3 regions of the Paenibacillus sp. LS-5 genome follow, and region 3 is predicted to be linked to each of the others. Evidence: a T-box and tRNA genes for the amino acid it is inferred to sense, from the RefSeq annotation. Region 3 holds a T-box; the other regions hold tRNA genes.
The links. A T-box is a leader RNA that pairs with one kind of tRNA and senses whether it is charged. The one in region 3 lies ahead of leuS (leucine--tRNA ligase), so its partner is inferred to be a tRNA-Leu.

Region 1 (6,371 bases), on a different contig from region 3:
AGCCCTCTCATCCGCATACCACCTTTCACCAAAAAAGCCGTAAAGCCAATGCCGCTTAACTGCAAATCCTTCTGTGCAACCTCTGAAGGACATGTGGTCAAGCGGCTTTTCTTTGTATTCAGCTTCACTTCATACCCCTGCTATCTGTGAATGTGGGCCGACCATTCCCGCAGCACCCTGTCTACTTCAGACGGCGAGATCGGCTTGGAGATGAAGTCCTGCATGCCTGCTCTGAGACACAGCTCCTTGTCCTCCACCCGGGCAAAAGCCGTTGCAGCAACAATAACCGGAGAGAACCCTATTTCGTTACGTATGATACTGGTTGCTTCAATCCCGTCCATAAGCGGCATCTGAATATCCATGAACACCAGATCATAACAATGCGAGCGCACCGCCTCCACAGCCCTCTCTCCGTTCAGCGCCACATCAGCGTAATAACCGCGCTTCTTGAGATAGGTCTGAAGCAATTGCAGATTCACCGGGTGATCTTCAGCAATCAATATAGACAGCGGGCCATATTCACCATTCGGTGAGCTTTTGCCCATCACATCCCTCTCCTGGAGCGTATCGGTTTCCCTTACCGGAAACTGATTATAGGAAAGTTCCGACTGCGGCAGAAAAACGTGGATGGTGAAAAAGAACTCCGAACCTTCCCCTTCGTTGCTCTCCACACCGATCATGCCGCCCAGCAGTTCAACCAGTTTTTTGCTGATGGCCAGCCCCAGTCCTGTACCGCCATACTTGCGGTTGATCGACGGGTGAAGCTGGGAGAAGGACTGAAACAGCAAGCCCTGGCTGCCCTGAGGAATGCCAATTCCTGTATCTTTTACAGTGAATCTAACTACCAGATCACCGGTATCGGCAATGGATTGCAGCTTTACGGCAATGTGAATTTCGCCCTCTTCAGTAAACTTCACTGCATTGCCAACAAGATTCACCAGAATCTGGCGCAATCTGGCTTCGTCCGTCACCACAAGTACAGGTAGATCCGGGTCCAGCTCGCAATGGAGAATCAGTCCCTTTTCCATTACTTTCGGATAGAACAATTCGGTTACATTCTGGAGCACCTGGGACAAATCCACCGTCTGTAGATCTAGTGTCATCATGCCGGCTTCAATCTTGCTGAAATCCAGCACCTCGTTCAGAATATGCAGCAAGGACTCGCTGCTTTTGTTAATAATCTGCGTGTAGTATTCCTGTTCTTCATCAAGTTCTGTTCCAGCCAAAAGATCTGCCATGCCAATAATCCCGTTCATCGGTGTGCGCAGCTCATGGCTCATGATGGCCAGGAACTCCGACTTAGCCCGGTCTGCCTGCTCTGCTGATTCTTTTGCCCTAACAATAGCCTTCTCTTCAGTAATATCCCGGAAAACGACAACTGCCCCCTTCCGTTCCCCGTTATCAAATAATGGCGACATGCGATATTTCACCAGAAAGCTGGACCCGTCCTGTCTCCAGAATACCCCTTCCTTGTCCTCGTATGAGAGGTAGCTGGAAAGGGAGTCCGATAATGACCTCCGCCCGCTGATATAAGGTTCGGCGTCAAGCCATGTCTGTTCCACAGTATGCAGCTTGATATTTCTCGCCAGTTCACCTGGCTCATAACCCAGCATCGTCGATGCCGCAGGGTTAATAAACATCGTTTCGCCTTCAAGATTCATGCCAAAGATTCCTTCGGAGACCGAATTCAGGATCAGCGCATGCTCATAACTGAGCTTCTCAATCTGCTGAAGATGCCGTTTGCGTTCCGTAATGTTGCTGGTTATACCAAATACACCTACTACCTTGTTATTGACCATGATCGGTACATAAATCACGCTCACCTCAACAGGATAACCTTCCCTATGGATCAGCCTGCTCTCAAAGATCTGAGGCAATCCTTTGGCCGCCTGCTCAAAACGCTCCTCGGCAAATTCCAGTTCTTCCTGATCAATAATTTCACTATAGCTGGAATGCAAAAGACTCCCCCGCGGATAACCGCTCAGTTGCTGGAGACTGGCATTCAAGGACTGGATGTGCCCATCCAGATCCATCGCACTGATCGCGGAAGGATTATACTCAAACAGGGATTTATACCGGTTCTCACTCTCCAGCAGTTTCAATTCATATTGTTTGCGCTCGGAAATATTCCGGGTGACGCAGACCATTTCGGCAATGCCGCCCGGGCCTGCACTGATATGGCGCAGCGTTGTTTCTACCCACAGGTAGGAGCCATCCTTGCACAAAAAGCGAAAAATAATCGGCTCCAGCTTACCGCCATCCATACTTTTCTGGAGATAGGAGCGAACGCTGTCGATATCCTCCGGATGAACATGCTGCATCCCATTCGAGCCTTCCAGCTCCTCCGGCGTGTAACCAAACATAGGCTGGCAAACTGGAGAAGCATATAGATAAGTAGCCTCGTTGTCTGTTCTATTCCGTGAGATAAAATCCAGTGAATTCTCAGAAATCAGCCGATAGTTCCGCTCACTCTCACGGAGCTGCTCTTCCATCTGGTAGCGTTCGGTGATATCCTGCACGATGCCATTCATCTGCAACAATTTACCATATTGATCCAGAACCACTTCCCAATAGGTATAAATAACCCGGCGCACACCTTCGTCGTTCTCAATTCTAAACACCGATTGACCATTGAACCCGGACTCCAGTGTCTGGCCCAGTTCGGCCCGCAGCCGCCCCATATCCTCCGGAACCACGCGGGACAACAGCTGCATATAATCGATAAGGCTGTGAGTACCGCTCTCACCATCATCGCACATATCAAAAATAATCCGCAGCTGCTTGGAAACAGTCATCTGCCCGCTCGGGGAATCCCACTCCCATGAACCCATCCGGCCCAGCTCCTGGGCAGTTGCAAGCATATTCTCATATTTCTTGCGTTCCGTGATATCACGGGCGATAGTCAGCACCTGCACTACATTGCCTTCGCTGTCACGCACCACCTGGAATGAATTTTCAAGCCATAGATAATGTCCGTCCTTATGGCGGGCCCGGCGGGTGAACACATCACTGTCGGAATACGCCTTCCCGTGCTGGGTCATTTCTATCGCATCTTCTTCATGGTAAAAATCCGGTCTTTTTCTGCCGATCACCTCTTCAATCGGATAACCCAGCAGCTTCTCGACCGATGGAGACACATAGCGTACCGTTCCGTCCGCATCCGCAAAAGAGATCATATCCGGTGTGTTCTGCGTAATCAGATTATAGAGTAGCCTGTCCTCCTCAATCTTTTTCTCGGCCAGCTTGCGGTTGGTAATTTCCTTCATTTCGGCGATTAGATGACTAGGTTCACCCGTAGTCTCATCTATCGTCAAAAAGATATGTAACGCAATCCAAATGATCCCGCCGTCCTTGCGTACAAAACGTTTTTCTTTATTTACAGACGCACCGGGACTGTCCTGCAAGTATTGCATGACCACATCATGCTCAACAGCAGTCTTATCCTCCGCGTAAGCAATATCCAGGTAACGAATATTCATCATTTCTTCTTCCGAATACCCAAACATATTGCAGAGCGCGGGATTCGCCATAATCATGGTACCGTCTTTGGTGGAGACTACTGCGAACCCTATAGAGGACCGCATAAACAGATGCTTAAAGAGTGTGTCGGTCAAATGATAGAGCCTCCTCTGTAAAAGTGGGGACTGAAACTACACCTAGTATACCTTTTTTTCAGAAAAGATGCTTCTGGGGTGAAAGTCCTATTATTTGTCCTGGATCACAAGTCTTATAAATAGGCTAATGGGTATACCTCTCTTTAGAAACGAAAAAAAAGCTTCTATTCTTGTAACAACAAGAGTAGAAGCTTCTTTGTAGGTGATGCGGTCAAGAGGACTCGAACCTCCACGATATTGCTATCACTGGCACCTGAAGCCAGCGCGTCTGCCAATTCCGCCATGACCGCACAATATGTAGTTCAACATTTTGATCGCTGTAAGTAAGACTATACTCTCTTTTCTAATCAGATGCAAGGGGTTTTTATTGCAACTCATTAATATAATAACGAGTCACTTATCAAGTTAAAGCAAATTTATATTTTCAGTTTATTATATAATCATAAATCCTTGAGGTATTTATTTATATTAGGTAAATTATATATAACACACAATAAAGAAAGGATGGATAACATGGATGCTATTGATTATAAAATAATCAGGGCCGTAATGGAGAACGGAAGGATCACCTGGGCTGAACTGGCCGGGCTGCTCGGCCTCTCCTCACCGGCGGCAGCGGACCGGGTGCGGAAGCTGGAGGAACAAGGCGTGATTAAAGGTTACACTGCGCTGATCGATGCTGAATCCGCCGGCTATGGGCTGGGAGCGCTGATCGCAGTCTCACTGGAGCGTCCGGCGCACCGTCAGGCTTTTTTGGAGCTGGTACAGAAGCTGCCGGAAATCCAAGAATGCCATCATACAGCCGGAGATGACGATTATGTGCTGAAGGTGCGCTGCCGGGGCACTCATGATCTCGACCGGATTATCAGCGAGGAGCTGAAAAGCCTGCCGGGCATTGTGCGCACCCGTACCACCATTATTTTGGGAACAGTCAAAGAAACCTCAAATGTGCCGCTGCCCACTTCGGAACGTACACCATGATGATCTGGACTGCCCTCCTCAGCGGAATCGGCTTTGACTTTGTCGTTGCCGCACCTGTCGGTCCCATGTCCCTGCTGTGTATGAACAGGACCCTGCAGCAGGGATTCATGGCCGGCCTTGCTTCCGGTCTCGGGATTGCTCTGGCCGATGCGGATTATTCCCTGGTGACCGTTTCCAGCTTTAGGATTGTGAATGAACTTACTGTTGCATATGCTCTGCCGCTCCGTCTGCTGGGCAGTCTGTTTCTTGGACTTCTGGGGGTAAGGACGCTTCTACCCAAAGAGTCCAGATCTATACTTGAAGCTACCCGCCGCGGCATTCCCTATTGTCTGTTGTCGTCCTTCCTGCTGACCTTAGCCAATCCGGCCCCGATCCTTAGCTTCGCGGTACTCTCAGTTTCACTTGGAACGACCATCGGGAGTTCATGGTTTCTGCCGGCGGGTATCGCGATTGGCTCCACCTGCTGGTGGCTGCTGCTCACCGCCACGTTGTTCTGGATTAGTGCCAATCTCCCTGCCTCCTTCACCCGCTGGCTGAACCTCTATTCATCAATGATTCTGATCCTGTTCAGCTTGTACGGCATCCTCACTGCGCTTATATGAAGGATTTAATGAGTTTATCTCTTGTCACCCACAAAACGGCTGCTCCCCGCCCCAAGTCCTACTACGAACAGCAACATGCTTGCCACAGCGAGTAATGCCAGTGGCATATTCCAGCTATGGGTCACATCATGCAGCAGTCCGAACAATGCGGGCCCCATTGCAGCGAGTAGATACCCGACAGATTGGGCCATGCCGGACAGCACGCTGGCTTCCTGTGTGCTGCGGGTTCTCAGACTGAAAAACATCATGACGAGGCCAAAGGCAAAACCTCCGGCAATTCCGATGCAGACAGCCCATACCACCATCCAGGAGTTGCTGCCCAGCCAGATACCGAGAATACCAATCATAAAAAGAATGGATGTAATGAGCACCAGGCTGCGCTGGTTTTTCATTTTGCCCGCCCAAAGAGGCACGAAAAAAGTAAACGGCAGCTGCGCCAGCTGCATAAGAGAAAGAATCCAGCCCGCATGACTGGAGGTCATCCCGCGTTCACCCAATATCACGGAAAACCAGGCAATGAGCACGTAATACAGCAGCGATTGCAGACCCATGAACAGGGTAACCTGCCAGGCCAGCGGAGACCGCCAGACCTGAACGGAGGATTGTCTTTTACTTTCGCTGCTGCCACTGGTCATATTCCGCATCTGAGGAATCCAGAATAGTGTCGCCAGTGCGGCTACGACAAACCACATTGCCAGTGTACCCCGCCAGCCAAATCCGGCATGCTGCGCCAGCGGAACGCTGATGCCTGAGGCAGCAGCTGCACAGATATTCATGGATACGGTATAAACCCCGGTCATAAGTCCGATACGCTCTGGAAATCTCCCTTTGATAAGTCCAGGCAGCAGCACATTACAGACGGCGATGGATAACCCGATCATCGCTGTGCCTGCGAACAGCATGACTGTGCCCGAACCTGAGCGGATCAGGATGCCCATAGACAACGCCAGCATGGCCAGCATAAGAACATTGGCGGTGCCAAACCGCTGAGCCAGTCGTGGCGCAAAAGGTGACAGCAAGGCAAATGCCAGCAGCGGTAAGGTGGTAATTGCTCCCGCCAGTGTATTGGACAATCCCAGATCATCACGGATCATGCCCAGCAGTGATCCAACAGAGGTGAAGGGAGCCCGAAGAGCTGCTGCGACGCAGATAATTCCCACGACCAGCAGAATAC
Region 2 (6,371 bases), on a different contig from region 3:
TCCGTCCGCTCTCCCTTTTCACCGCAGCCGTTAATTAAAGCCAGCGACCGCGCCTCTCCTTCTGCATATTCAAGGTCACTATCCTCGTATACCTCTTTAATCGATGAGCCGGGGATAATATCATGGAATTGGTTGCGGAGGAGGATTTCCCATATCCCTCTGAGCTCTTCCGCAGGGTAACCGGTTGCAAGATCACCTCGCCGGACACTGGTGAGCGTATGCAGCCACTCTGCATCCCGTAGCAGCAATTCCAGCCGCCGGTTGTATTTTTTGTTCTTGGCCTGAGAGGTATATGTCCCCCTGTGGCATTCAAAATATAACTCGCCATTCCAGGTATGCACATAGGCATCCGAATTTTCAATCCGTTCATGCAGCCCGTCAAAATACGCTCCTGCGCTCCCCATCTCCAGCTTGGGGATCCCTGGAAGCTTATCGAACCGCCGCCGAAGCTCCAGCATTTCCCGTGTAGGCCCGCCGCCTCCATCACCCCAGCCATAAGTGAACAGCAGATTATCATTGATCTCCTTGTCCTGATACGAATTCCAGATCCCGCGCAGCATTGCGGCTGTCATCCGGCCGTTGTATGTGTACGCATCTCCGTTCTTCTCCGAGGTGGTAATGAAGTGCGTCAATATTTCGGAACCGTCCAGCCCGCGCCACCAGAACGTATCATGCGGCATCCGGTTGAACTGATTCCAGCTAATTTTGGTTGTCATGAAGGTCGAAATCCCCGACTTGCGTAAAATCTGCGGCAAAGCCCAGCTGTATCCGAATACATCCGGCAGCCACAAATACTTGCTCTCGATGCCGAACTCTTCCCGGAAGTAGCGTTTGCCCGCCACAATCTGGCGGACCAGTGATTCACCGGACGGGATGTTACAATCCGACTCCAGCCACATGGCTCCTTCAGCTTCCCAGCGGCCTTCCTTGATTTTGTCTGAGATCTTCCCGAACAGTTCAGGGTAATCACGTTTCAGATAGTCGTATAGTTGCGGCTGTGTCTGCAGGAACTGATATTCCGGGAATTCCTCCATCAGCCGCAGTACGGTAGAGAAGGACCGGGCTATTTTCTCCCGTGTATGCTTGAGCTGCCACAGCCATGCAACATCAATATGGGTATGACCAACGGCTGTAACCGTCACATCAAAGGTTTTGGGCATAGCATCCACAGCATCGTTCAAGCTGGCCCCGGCACGGTACAGCGACAATTCATGGGCCTCTGAACCAGGTTCAGACCAGTCAATTTCACGGAAGGCGTCGTTCAGTGCTTTTTTGAGCCATTGCTTCTCCGGCTGGTCACTGCCCAGATACCGGTACGTGTCCAGCGCCGCCTGCGACAGATAGCACAGATCATCAATCGTTTCATCCAGGTAACCAATCATCGCCTCGCTAATCCGGTGATCCTGAATAACCGCAGGACCTCCGCCCTCAAGGCCTGACCACAGCCGGAAAACCAGCTCCACGGTCTGCCCGCTTAGCTCCGGCCCAAAGATAACCTCCCTGTGGTTGTTATCCACACCCTGATAAGGCTCCCCGTTCACAAACAGCAGGGATTCAAACCCGGAGTTATTGAAGCTCCCCGACTTGCCAAAATCAAATCTTCCGGCTATTTTGAAGCCCGGTTTACTTACAGGCATCTCGACCACCGTACGCAACCAGACATAACGGTCACGCCCGCGCCAGTGCTCCTGCAGCTTGATCTTGCCATCAAAGGTGACAGCCTCAGGATACACACCGTTAGCCCCGTCTTCATCCTCTGCGAACTCCAGTTCTTCAATCTCCAGCAGCCTGCGGTACCTGTACTTTCCAATCTCCGCCTGACGCCGGATCAGCTTTTCTTCTGTCAAAAACATTATCTCCACTCCTTGTATCCGCTTTCATACTGCCAATATAGCAAATCCCTCCCCTCAAAAACTACGTTATATTTGCTGTGATCCCCCATTTATATTGCATATATTGCTTTTCTGGATTTATAATAAGGGCATCTTACAGACTAAGGCGGCGACAGGACATGCTCGATAGCGACTTGTTGTATGAGCAAGGATATAGCGTAAGCATTAATACACCGGCTGATTCGCTGTTTTATTACTTTGATTATGACCAGCGGTCCCACGACATCAATATGGAATTTCAGCATTTTCATGATTTTTATGAGATTCATATCTTAATGGATTCCAGAGCGACCCATATGATCGAAGGGAATGCGTATGCTCTTCAGCAATATGATATCGTTCTACTTCGTCCGCACCGTCTGCACAAGACACAATATCCGGTAGGTCCGCCCCACAAGAGGCTGATCATTAACTTCGCTATGCCCAAGAATATACCTGGATTAGAAACCGCTTACAAAAATATGTTTCTCTCTTTTGAAGAGGAAGTGCCTATCTACCGTTTGAGTGGCGAGTCACGGAGAGCTGTGTTTGATCCACTGAACTCGATCTTCACCTTATCACACGGCGCCTCCCCCCTGAATCCTGTATGGGTTCACAGTTTGTTTCAGCAATTTCTGTGTGCCCTGTACCAGCAAAGAGAGCGAAACAGCTATGTCCTGGAGGAAGTAGGGAATTCCACTATGCAAAAAATATATTCAGTTACTGCATACATCCACAGTCACTTCAGCAGCGAACTGTCTCTGGATTCGATCTCCAGGGAGTTCTACATCAGCTCTTATTATTTATCCCATCAGTTCAAGTCGGTTACCGGCTCTACACTGACCGAGTATATCCAAATGATACGTGTCCGCAATGCCCAGCAGATGTTGATCAGCACCCGGCTGAAGATTTCCGTTATCGCCGAACAGTGCGGCTTCAACAGCTTCTCCCAGTTTAACCGGGTATTCCATAAGCTGAGCGGCATATCTCCCTCCGGGTTTCGCAAGCAGCAGACCTCGTCCTATTCAGCCTCAACCGCGCTGTCTTACTAGACAAAACATACCAAAAAAGCTTCTGCGCTGCCCGGATGAGCAGTACAGAAGCTTTTGTGTTGTTATGCGGTCAAGAGGACTCGAACCTCCACGATATTGCTACCACTGGCACCTGAAGCCAGCGCGTCTGCCAATTCCGCCATGACCGCAAATTAAGAAATGCAACGCAAGAAGTAATATATCATGAATCTGGTGGGAGGGCAATATTTTTTTTATGAAATGATGTTTTCATGTTCAACTACTTAGCATATGCTGCCATACAGATGAATAGTATATTAGAAAAAACTCCTCTCGTAGAAGGAAGCCTTCTACAAAAGGAGTTTTTTTCTATTAAGGCGCGTATACTTTTGCAGAAATGTGGGCTGGGCCGGTTATTGTTACATCCCCTTGGAGATCTTCCGGGTTTGAGGCAAACACTTGAATGACATGAAATCCAACAGATACATTTGTAAGAATCGACTGGAACGAGGTGGTCATTGACAGCGGTGCTTCTTCATCGTTTGAGATAGCCCCTTGCTCAGCACTACTGACAACGACTCCATCCAAACGGATTTGAAGAGAGAGCTTGGGTTGATCCGGGGGTGTAGTAAAAACGTTTATCACCTCCCAACCTACTGTCGTATGAAGTTCTATGATGTTAGTTGCAGTCGGAACATTAATACCAAATTCTAATATCAACGTTGGGGATGCATTAATGGGAATACTCACCCCATTGTCCAGGTTTGTCTGGGAGCTTCTAGCAAATTCAACTAAGACATGTGACATTTGTTCACCTCCAATTATTTATTAATCATCATATGGCATAAATTATTAAGTGTTTGTACATTGTCCTATGAACTAAAAACTCTTACCTGTACAAGGGAGGAAGAAATGTGAAAATCATTTTTATTACTTCAGGTTTTAGAGCCATTTATTCTTTTTTCGAACAACGTGTTATAACAGCATTTCAGAATGCAGGCCACTACTGTGAAATATTTACATTAAATCATGATATAACTGCATTAAAACTCATGACACAAACCTTGCAGCCTAATCTTATTGTAGCCATGACCGGATTGAAGATCTCCAGACCCATATTGGAATTCTTGCAACAAGCTGACGTAAAGTCGGCCATTTGGATGACGGAAGATCCATATTATATAGATTGGACTTTACCGCTTATCCCTTATTTCGACTACATTTTCACCATCGACCAAGCTGCAGTAGAACAATATCAAAGACTTGGACATCCATATGTCTATCATCTTCCGCTAGGAACAGACCCGGAGGTATTTCATTCTACACCCGTCTCTGAAGAGTATACAAGTGATATCTGTTTAGTAGGAGTACCCTATAGCAATCGAATTGAACTTATAGAATTCCTGTTAACGAGAACAGACTACCGTATCCAAATCGTCGGGAGAGGATGGGCACAACATTATAATAAATGGAAAAACCGGAATCGGAATTTACATGTAGTGAATGCCTGGGTAAAGCCCGAAACGGTTGTGAATTATTATAATGGTTCAAAAATCGTTCTAAATATCCATCGTCCTTCTGATGAGAAATACAACAAAAACCGTATCGGTGTGATTGCCAAAAGTATCAACAATCGAACCTTTGATGCTGCCAGTTGTGAAGCCTTTCAACTTATGGATTATAAGGAAGAGCTGTGGAAACATTTTGAGGAAGGCAAGGAAATGGTTTCTTTCAAAGATAAGAATGATTTACTTGAGAAGATTCAATATTATATGGCACACGATGAGGAACGCAGACAAATGGCTATACAAGCAAGAATACGCGTGTTGGCTTCACACACCTTTCAACATCGAATTAATCATTTGCTGATGAAGGTTCAACCTTAAATTGCCGTAACTACGGCGAATGTTTTGGACATCCAGCCGCTGTTGTCTCTGGATTTCCTGATTTATACCACTTCTAGCGGATAAATTCCGGAGACAGCATATGCTCCGATGCGAGCTTTCCTTCGGAAAACTTTCGAGCGGACGCTTTCCCTCTTCCAGTTTCAAAAATCCCCACCTCCCCCCGTGACTTTGACTTCCGCCAGTCCTTCTTCATCTTCGTTTTAAGCTGAATCAGCTGCCGCACATGTTCATCTACCAGGGAGTAAAACGCCAGCTTTCCTTCTTTGTGGTATTTAAGCGGAGAACCGATGATATTTGCCACATTAAAAACAACATGCGAATTAGATGAGACTAATTCACACGCTAAATTTAGTCTTATATCCTATTACGTTTTGATTATCAATACATAGTATGAAAGTATACAGCACTAGGGGGGCGATATTGATTGACAAGGGTTATATCACGAAGTCCATTCAATCCATTTTTACTGAAATATAATGTAATTATAAGTAAAAAATGCAGAAAGAAGGAAGGTCTTAGAATTGGAGATGAACTCACCATATTCTAATTTAAAAGAAAAATTAATTTCACTAAAGGCTAAAGTTGGCGTAATTGGACTTGGCTATGTAGGGATGCCTTTAGCAATTGAATTATCAAAAAAAGGTTACCAAGTTTATGGAATTGATATTAATGTAGAAAAAATCAGTAGATTAAAGAACAAGGATTTCTATATTACAGGAGTAAATAAAGAAGATTTACACGAAGTGATAAACAGTAAAAAATTCATTCCTACAAATGATTTTTCAGTAATTTCATCTTTAGATTCTATTAACATTTGTGTTCCTACTCCTTTAACAAAAGATTACATCCCGGATATGTCGTATATAAAATCAGTAGTTGAAGAAATAAAACAATATATGCATAAAGAATTACTCATTATTTTAGAAAGCACTACTTATCCGGGTACAACAGAGGAATTGATCGAATATGAATTTACAAAAAAAGGATATAAAGCTGGTGAGGATTACTTTCTTTGTTTTTCCCCAGAGAGAGTAGATCCTGGTAATGGAAAATATAATACAAAAAACATACCGAAAGTAATTGGAGGAAAAACACAATTATGTACTGAAATAGCAACCTTGTTATATAAGGATGCCATTCAATCACTTGTGACTGTTTCTTCCCCTAAGATAGCCGAAATGAGTAAGCTTTTAGAAAATACATTTCGTAGTGTGAATATTGCATTTATTAATGAAATGGCGATGTTATGCGAAAAATTAGAAATAAATATATGGGAAGTAATTAAAGCAGCGAGTACAAAACCCTTTGGTTTTATGCCATTTTCTCCTGGCCCTGGTGTTGGAGGACACTGCATTCCTCTTGACCCTATGTACTTATCGTGGAAAGCAAGAGAATTAAACTTTTATAGCCGTTTCATTGAATTAGCACATGAAATAAATCATTATATGCCGGAGTATGTGTTAAATAAGGTTGAAACAGCACTTAATAATGTTAATAGATCTGTCAGAAACTCTAAAATATTATTACTAGGCATGGCGTATAAGCCGAATATTGATGATTTACGGGAATCTCCTAGTCTTTCT
Region 3 (6,371 bases):
AGTAGACCGGTATTCTGCCCCGTCAAATTTATTGTAACTTGAACTGGTGAGTGCAAGGCGAAGCTGTCCTCCGCTGGTAAACGAAATATTGTTAGCGCGCCAGGTGCAGTTAAACATACCGCCATTAGAATAGCCGTCGGCTTTTTGCCAGGTTGCGGAATTGAAGTAGGTTAGCGGTTCATAAAAGACAGTAGCCGCCGATGCAGACGGAGCACCCGCCAGCAATCCGGCAAGCAGCAAAGTTAGACCTGCACCGCAAAATTTGCTCAACTTTTTCATATAAAAACATCCCTCCTCGAAATGAAAGCGTTTTACATGTAAATTGTAACCAATGCCGATTCAGGCCACCATACCAACTTCTGAAGCGGGATAACAAAAAAGCAATTTTTGTTGGGCAACAAGAGTATTTTGCCATCCTCACACACATACTGATATCGTATGCCTGTCTTTGGCTGAATACGATCAGGAGGGTTAACATGGAGCAATGGTCCCAAAGTAAATGGTTCCGCCGGATGATCGGAGTACTGCTTGCCTTGATCATATTATATTTTGTGTGGCTCCTCCGTCCGATGCTGATGGGAGTTTTCGTCTTTCTCAAGGCCATCCTTGCTCCATTTCTGGCAGCTATGATTATCTCATATGTGTTGAATCCCGTAGTGAGTATGCTCGCCGGGAGAAAAATGCCGCGCAGTGTTGCCGTACTACTCATCTATGCCGTATTCCTGACCTCGCTCGCTGTCATTGCCATTAATCTGATTCCTATGTTCATCGAGCAGCTTGAAGAATTGAACGAGCATCTGCCCGAGATGACTCTGCATGCACAGGGGCTCATGCGTAATATGAATACCAGACTGATTCCTCCTGGTGTCGAGATGGGCATGAACAACTGGTTTTTTCAGCTGGAAAATCGTCTGGCGGCAGGGATCTCCCATTTTCTCGATAATATTGGTACTACCATTGGTCTACTGTTCAATGCGTTTATCGTACCTTTTCTGGTTTTCTACATTCTTAAGGATTTCGATGTATTTGAACGGACCGTTGTTGCTTGTCTGCCACGCTCGCGCCGCAAGTCCATGGTGAAGCTGCTTAAAGATATTGACGATGCGCTCGGTAATTATATCCGGGGCCAGTTTTTGGTCTGCCTGATTATAGGGGTACTGGCGTACATCGGCTATGCGATTATCGGCATGCCCTATGCGCTACTGTTTGCTTGTGTGGTGGCGGTGTTCAATATCGTTCCATACATGGGCCCGTTTCTCGGTGCAGCGCCCGCGATTGTTATGGCTTCGACCCTCTCATTTCGCCTTGTGCTGCTCGTAGCAGTGGTTAACACCCTGTGCCAGATGCTGGAGAGCAACGTCATTTCGCCCCAAGTGGTTGGACGGCGGCTGCATCTGCACCCGCTACTGATTATTTTTGCGCTGTTGGTGGGTGGTGAAGTCGCCGGGATGATTGGTCTGATCCTGGCGGTACCGGTTTTTGCAGCCGGTAAAGTAGTGATTCAGCATTTTCTAGCGTATTATATACGGCGTAAGCCGGTGTAGGAACCTGTAAGAACGAACGTGAGACAATTACGTAAAGCCGGGGAATGGTGCTGGGTTAAGGGCCGTCTGGCGCCGATTAGGGGAAATCATTGACTGTACCTGCTTCTTTTGTATATAATGTGGTGAATATTACTGATTAACTATCAGTAAGCATAGCAGTGCGATGAAGAGGATCATTAATTCGTGAGACCGTTATTGCAGAGAGCCGGCGCAGGGTGCGAGCCGGTTAACGGAGAAGAATGAACTCACCTCGGAGTAACGGCGTTAAGCCGCAGGAGCCGTAAGCAGAAGCTTAAAGTCCGCGTGTGAACCGTCGTCGATTCACCCCCGTTACAGGGTGTCAAAGTGAGTGGCAGGTAAAGCATATCCAGCCGCTAACTAGGGTGGTACCACGGGAATTCAAACCTCTCGTCCCTAGCGATAATACGCTAGGGATGGGAGGTTTTTTTGCGAATATAAGGATGTATAGGTATCACACTATAAATCATCCTTATATTTCTCGCTGAAATGGATACCTTCCTTAAAGGACGGCGAAGCCGTTTCCACTTGGGTATTGGGACCATGTTTAGCGGAACAGCGAATTCTGAGCGGATTCTTGGACTTTGCTGCCCGGCAGACCAAATGAGTGGATTTATTAAAGTTACAGGGAAACGGAACGGAGAAAAATTTTGGAGCTGGAGCAACGTCAGTGGCCGCCTGAAAGCTTTCCGCAGGAAAGCTCACATCGGAAGCATACGCTATTCTCGGATTTCTACCTCGAAGCGCAGTTCAAATCAAGAAATCCGATTATAACAGCGGGCGGAAGCCCAAAACTTTTTTGTAGTGGAGTTCATTCCCTGAATTTTTTAAGCGCAGCAGTTTTAACAAGATAAGCAACACTCCAAGGAGGAGCATACAATGAGCGATAATAAAGCAGCAAGCACAACAACCCCTACAGGCTACCGTGCCCAGGTCATTGAGCCGAAATGGCAGAAGTTCTGGGATGAGAACAAGACATTCAAGACCGTTGAAGAGGCAAACAAACCGAAATTCTACGCGCTGGATATGTTCCCGTATCCTTCAGGCGCAGGGCTGCACGTAGGCCATCCGGAAGGCTACACGGCGACGGACATTGTCTCCCGCTACAAACGGATGCGCGGCTACAATGTGCTGCACCCGATGGGCTGGGATGCCTTCGGACTTCCGGCTGAACAGTATGCGATGGATACCGGTCAACATCCCCGCGAGATCACAGTAAAGAACATTGATAATTTCCGCCGACAGATCAAATCGCTGGGTTTCTCCTATGACTGGGACCGTGAGATCAGTACAACCGATCCGGAGTATTACAAATGGACACAGTGGATTTTCATCCAGCTGTACAACCGAGGTTTGGCCTATGTGGCAGAGGTATCGGTCAACTGGTGTGAAGCACTGGGGACGGTTCTGGCCAACGAAGAAGTCATCGACGGAAAAAGCGAGCGCGGCGGCCATCCAGTGGTCCGCAGACCGATGCGCCAGTGGATTCTGAAAATCACCGAATATGCTGAACGCCTGCTTGAGGATCTGGAAGAGCTGGACTGGGAAGAAAGCATCAAGGATATGCAGCGCAACTGGATTGGAAAGTCTACTGGAGCTGAAGTGATTTTTGCGATTGAAGGTCATGATGCCAGCCTGGAGGTGTTCACTACCCGTCCCGACACCTTGTTCGGTGCAAGCTACTGTGTACTGGCTCCGGAGCATAAGCTGGTTGATCTCATTACGACAGAAGAACAGAAGGCCGCTGTAGCAGAATACCGCGACAAGGCTTCACGCAAAAGTGACCTGGAACGTACGGATCTGGCCAAGGAGAAATCCGGTGTCTTCACGGGTGCTTATGCCGTCAATCCGGTGAACGGTGCACAGGTACCGATCTGGATCGCTGATTATGTGCTTGCCGGTTATGGCACGGGAGCGATAATGGCGGTGCCGGGACATGATACCCGCGACTGGGAATTCGCCAAGCAGTTTGGTCTGAAGATAATCGAAGTGGTGCAGGGCGGCATTGTCGAAGAAGAGGCTTACAGCGGAGACGGACCCCATGTGAATTCCGACTTCCTGAACGGTCTGGACAATAAACAAGCTATTGAGAAGATGATCACCTGGCTCGAAGAAAAAGGCAGCGGCAAAGGCAAAGTAACCTACCGCCTGCGCGACTGGCTGTTCAGCCGTCAACGCTATTGGGGCGAGCCGATTCCGATTCTGCACCTCGAAGACGGCACAATGAAGACTGTCCCTGTAGATCAGCTGCCGCTGCTGTTGCCTGAAGTCGATTCCATCCGCCCTTCAGGCACAGGAGAATCCCCGCTGGCCAATGTGACAGAATGGGTCGAAACGATTGATCCGGAGACCGGCATGAAGGCACGCCGTGAGACGAACACTATGCCGCAATGGGCCGGTAGCTGCTGGTACTATCTGCGTTACATTGATCCTCGGAACGATCAGGAGCTGTGTTCAGCGGAGAAGCAGAAGGAATGGCTTCCTGTTGACCTGTACATCGGCGGTGCCGAGCATGCGGTACTCCATCTGCTGTACGCACGCTTCTGGCATAAGGTTCTGTACGACATCGGTGTGGTGGATACGAAGGAACCATTCCATAAGCTGGTGAATCAAGGCATGATTCTGGGCAATAACAATGAGAAGATGAGCAAGTCACGCGGCAATGTTATTAACCCGGATGAAATTGTGGAAGCTTATGGCGCGGATACCCTGCGTGTCTATGAAATGTTCATGGGGCCGCTGGAAGCGACGAAACCATGGAATGAAAAAGGTGTGGAAGGTATCCACCGCTTCCTGTCCCGTGTATGGCGCCTGTTCGTGAATGAAGACGGCAGTCTCAGCACCAAAGTTACCGCAGACGGTGGCAGCGATGAGTTCAAACGGACCTGGCACAAGACAATCAAGAAGGTCACGGAGGACTTCGAACATCTGCGCTTCAATACGGCGATCAGCCAACTGATGATTTTTATTAACGATGCTTATAAACAGGAGACCTTGTCCACCGAAGCAGCAGAGCATTTCGTACAGATGCTGTCGCCGCTTGCTCCGCATATCGCAGAGGAACTGTGGCAGCTGCTGGGTCATGAAGGCAGCGTCAGCTATGTGGATTGGCCGGCTTATGATGAAGCGCTGACTGTAGATGCCGAAGTGGAAATCGTTGTTCAGGTGAATGGTAAAATCGTACAGCGCGCACTGATCCCGCAGGATATGGGTCAGGAAGATATGCAGAACCATGCGCTGTCCCTTCCAAATGTGAAGGCAGCCGTCGAGGGTAAAGCGGTACGCAAGATCATCGCGGTTCCCGGCAAGCTGGTTAATATAGTAGTGGGTTAAGCGAAGAACGCAATTCTGCCCGCAGCAACGGAGTCATCCGTGCTGCGGGCTTTGTTGTTTGAAGCATCCGAATACCAGTTTCCTGCCCCGAGGAGGAACTCTAGTGGTCGAGCGGACCTTGAACGATGTCGCCCTGACCGAATAATGTATCCAGCTTTTCGACATCTTCATTATATTTATCATGTGTTGTGAGGATCAGCTGCTCAAAGACCCCTTCCAGACTGGTCCGCAAATGGTTCAGAGCTTCCGCTGTAATGCCGCCGCGCACGGCGACCCGCTCCTGCAGCTCCTGTGGAGTGAAATTGCCTTCGGTCAGCAGTCTGCCTGTACCCAGCAGCATTTCGCCAGCGAGCCGGCCCAGCAGGATTTCATCTATGCCTGTGGTCTTAACAGCTGCTTCAATCCACCGCTCAATGAAATAACTGATGAACGCAGGACCGCAGCTGGAGAAGTCAGAGGCGATCCTTGTATGCTTTTCCTGGATTTCCAGTGGAACCCCTATGAAAGACAGCAGTTCAAGCAGTATGAGCCGATCTTTTTTATTTAGCCTGCTGCCGAATATGCAAAGCGAAGTTCCGCTTTTGGCACAGTGGGTAATGCTGGGGATGACTTTGGCTATTTTGGACGGAAGTGCGGATTCCAGATGGTATAGCATCACTGGACTGGTGATGGATACAACCATCTGTTCGCTCCGTAAGGAAGAAGAGATCTCATCTGTCAGGGATTTGAATTCCAGCGGTTTGACACAGAGGAAGACGATATCGCTTCCGGCTGCAGTCTCCCTGTTGCTGCCGATGAAAATGCCCGGATGGCGATTTTGAAGCTGCAGAAGACTGTTCGGACTGCGGTTGCTGGCCAGCACATCACATGGCTCAAGCGCACCCGAAGACAGGAAGGCGTCAATAAGCAGACTGCCCATGCTGCCCGTTCCGATAAATCCCACCTTCATCTAGGGTACCCTCCTTTCTGTATGGCTATGGCCTTGCAGGAATACTCTTCGTTAAATGTATGCACTGGAGTCTTGGACAAATGACAGGTTTCAACTGCATTTAATAAATATACGCTAGGATTGTTTTCACACCCTAAATCACACGTTTCAGAGGAGGAGAGGGATATGAATAAAAAAGGTATAGCATCTATATTCGCAGCCGCACTGCTTGGCGGTGGATTGGTATGGGCAGCGGACCGCGAAAAGAATCATGGAATTGCCGGCTGGGAGACGCTGAACGCCAGTATGGCGCAGTCGTTGGGTGCAGCGGATGAGCCGGGTTCAGCAGTGGCTGACAGGGTCAAAGGTACGGAGGTTAGCAAAGATATAGAGGGTGAACAGAAAAAGGGCGGGAAAGCGGATGCCGTAGTACTAGGAGAAGCGGCAGGGGGTGCGGGGGCAGGAGGAAATCCGGCAACCGGGGGCGAAGTGGCAGAATCTAATGTCACCGCAGGAGCGGGAGCTTCCGGTACAACTGGAAGTGGAAG

Region 1: it encodes a tRNA-Leu, which carries the amino acid that the T-box ahead of leuS (leucine--tRNA ligase) is inferred to sense. The anticodon was not compared.
Region 2: it encodes a tRNA-Leu, which carries the amino acid that the T-box ahead of leuS (leucine--tRNA ligase) is inferred to sense. The anticodon was not compared.

The regions. Positions count from the first base shown of each region.
Region 1 is NZ_JBWAVA010000015.1:90,335-96,705, forward strand. Features, by position in the region: gene AC0MA3_RS20045 (DUF6954 family protein) at 1-128, opposite strand, end outside; gene AC0MA3_RS20050 (PAS domain S-box protein) at 141-3,614, opposite strand; tRNA gene AC0MA3_RS20055 (tRNA-Leu) at 3,821-3,904, opposite strand; gene AC0MA3_RS20060 (Lrp/AsnC family transcriptional regulator) at 4,128-4,595, shown strand; gene AC0MA3_RS20065 (LysE family transporter) at 4,592-5,197, shown strand; gene AC0MA3_RS20070 (CynX/NimT family MFS transporter) at 5,212-6,371, opposite strand, start outside.
Region 2 is NZ_JBWAVA010000011.1:52,705-59,075, reverse strand. Features, by position in the region: gene AC0MA3_RS16725 (alpha-mannosidase) at 1-1,853, opposite strand, end outside; gene AC0MA3_RS16720 (helix-turn-helix domain-containing protein) at 2,012-2,923, shown strand; tRNA gene AC0MA3_RS16715 (tRNA-Leu) at 2,989-3,072, opposite strand; gene AC0MA3_RS16710 (hypothetical protein) at 3,254-3,688, opposite strand; gene AC0MA3_RS16705 (CgeB family protein) at 3,796-4,767, shown strand; gene AC0MA3_RS16700 (nucleotide sugar dehydrogenase) at 5,316-6,371, shown strand, end outside.
Region 3 is NZ_JBWAVA010000002.1:68,843-75,213, forward strand. Features, by position in the region: gene bglS (beta-glucanase) at 1-279, opposite strand, end outside; gene AC0MA3_RS03635 (AI-2E family transporter) at 477-1,544, shown strand; T-box leader at 1,699-1,963, shown strand; gene leuS (leucine--tRNA ligase) at 2,442-4,895, shown strand; gene comER (late competence protein ComER) at 4,996-5,844, opposite strand; gene AC0MA3_RS03650 (ComEA family DNA-binding protein) at 6,010-6,371, shown strand, end outside.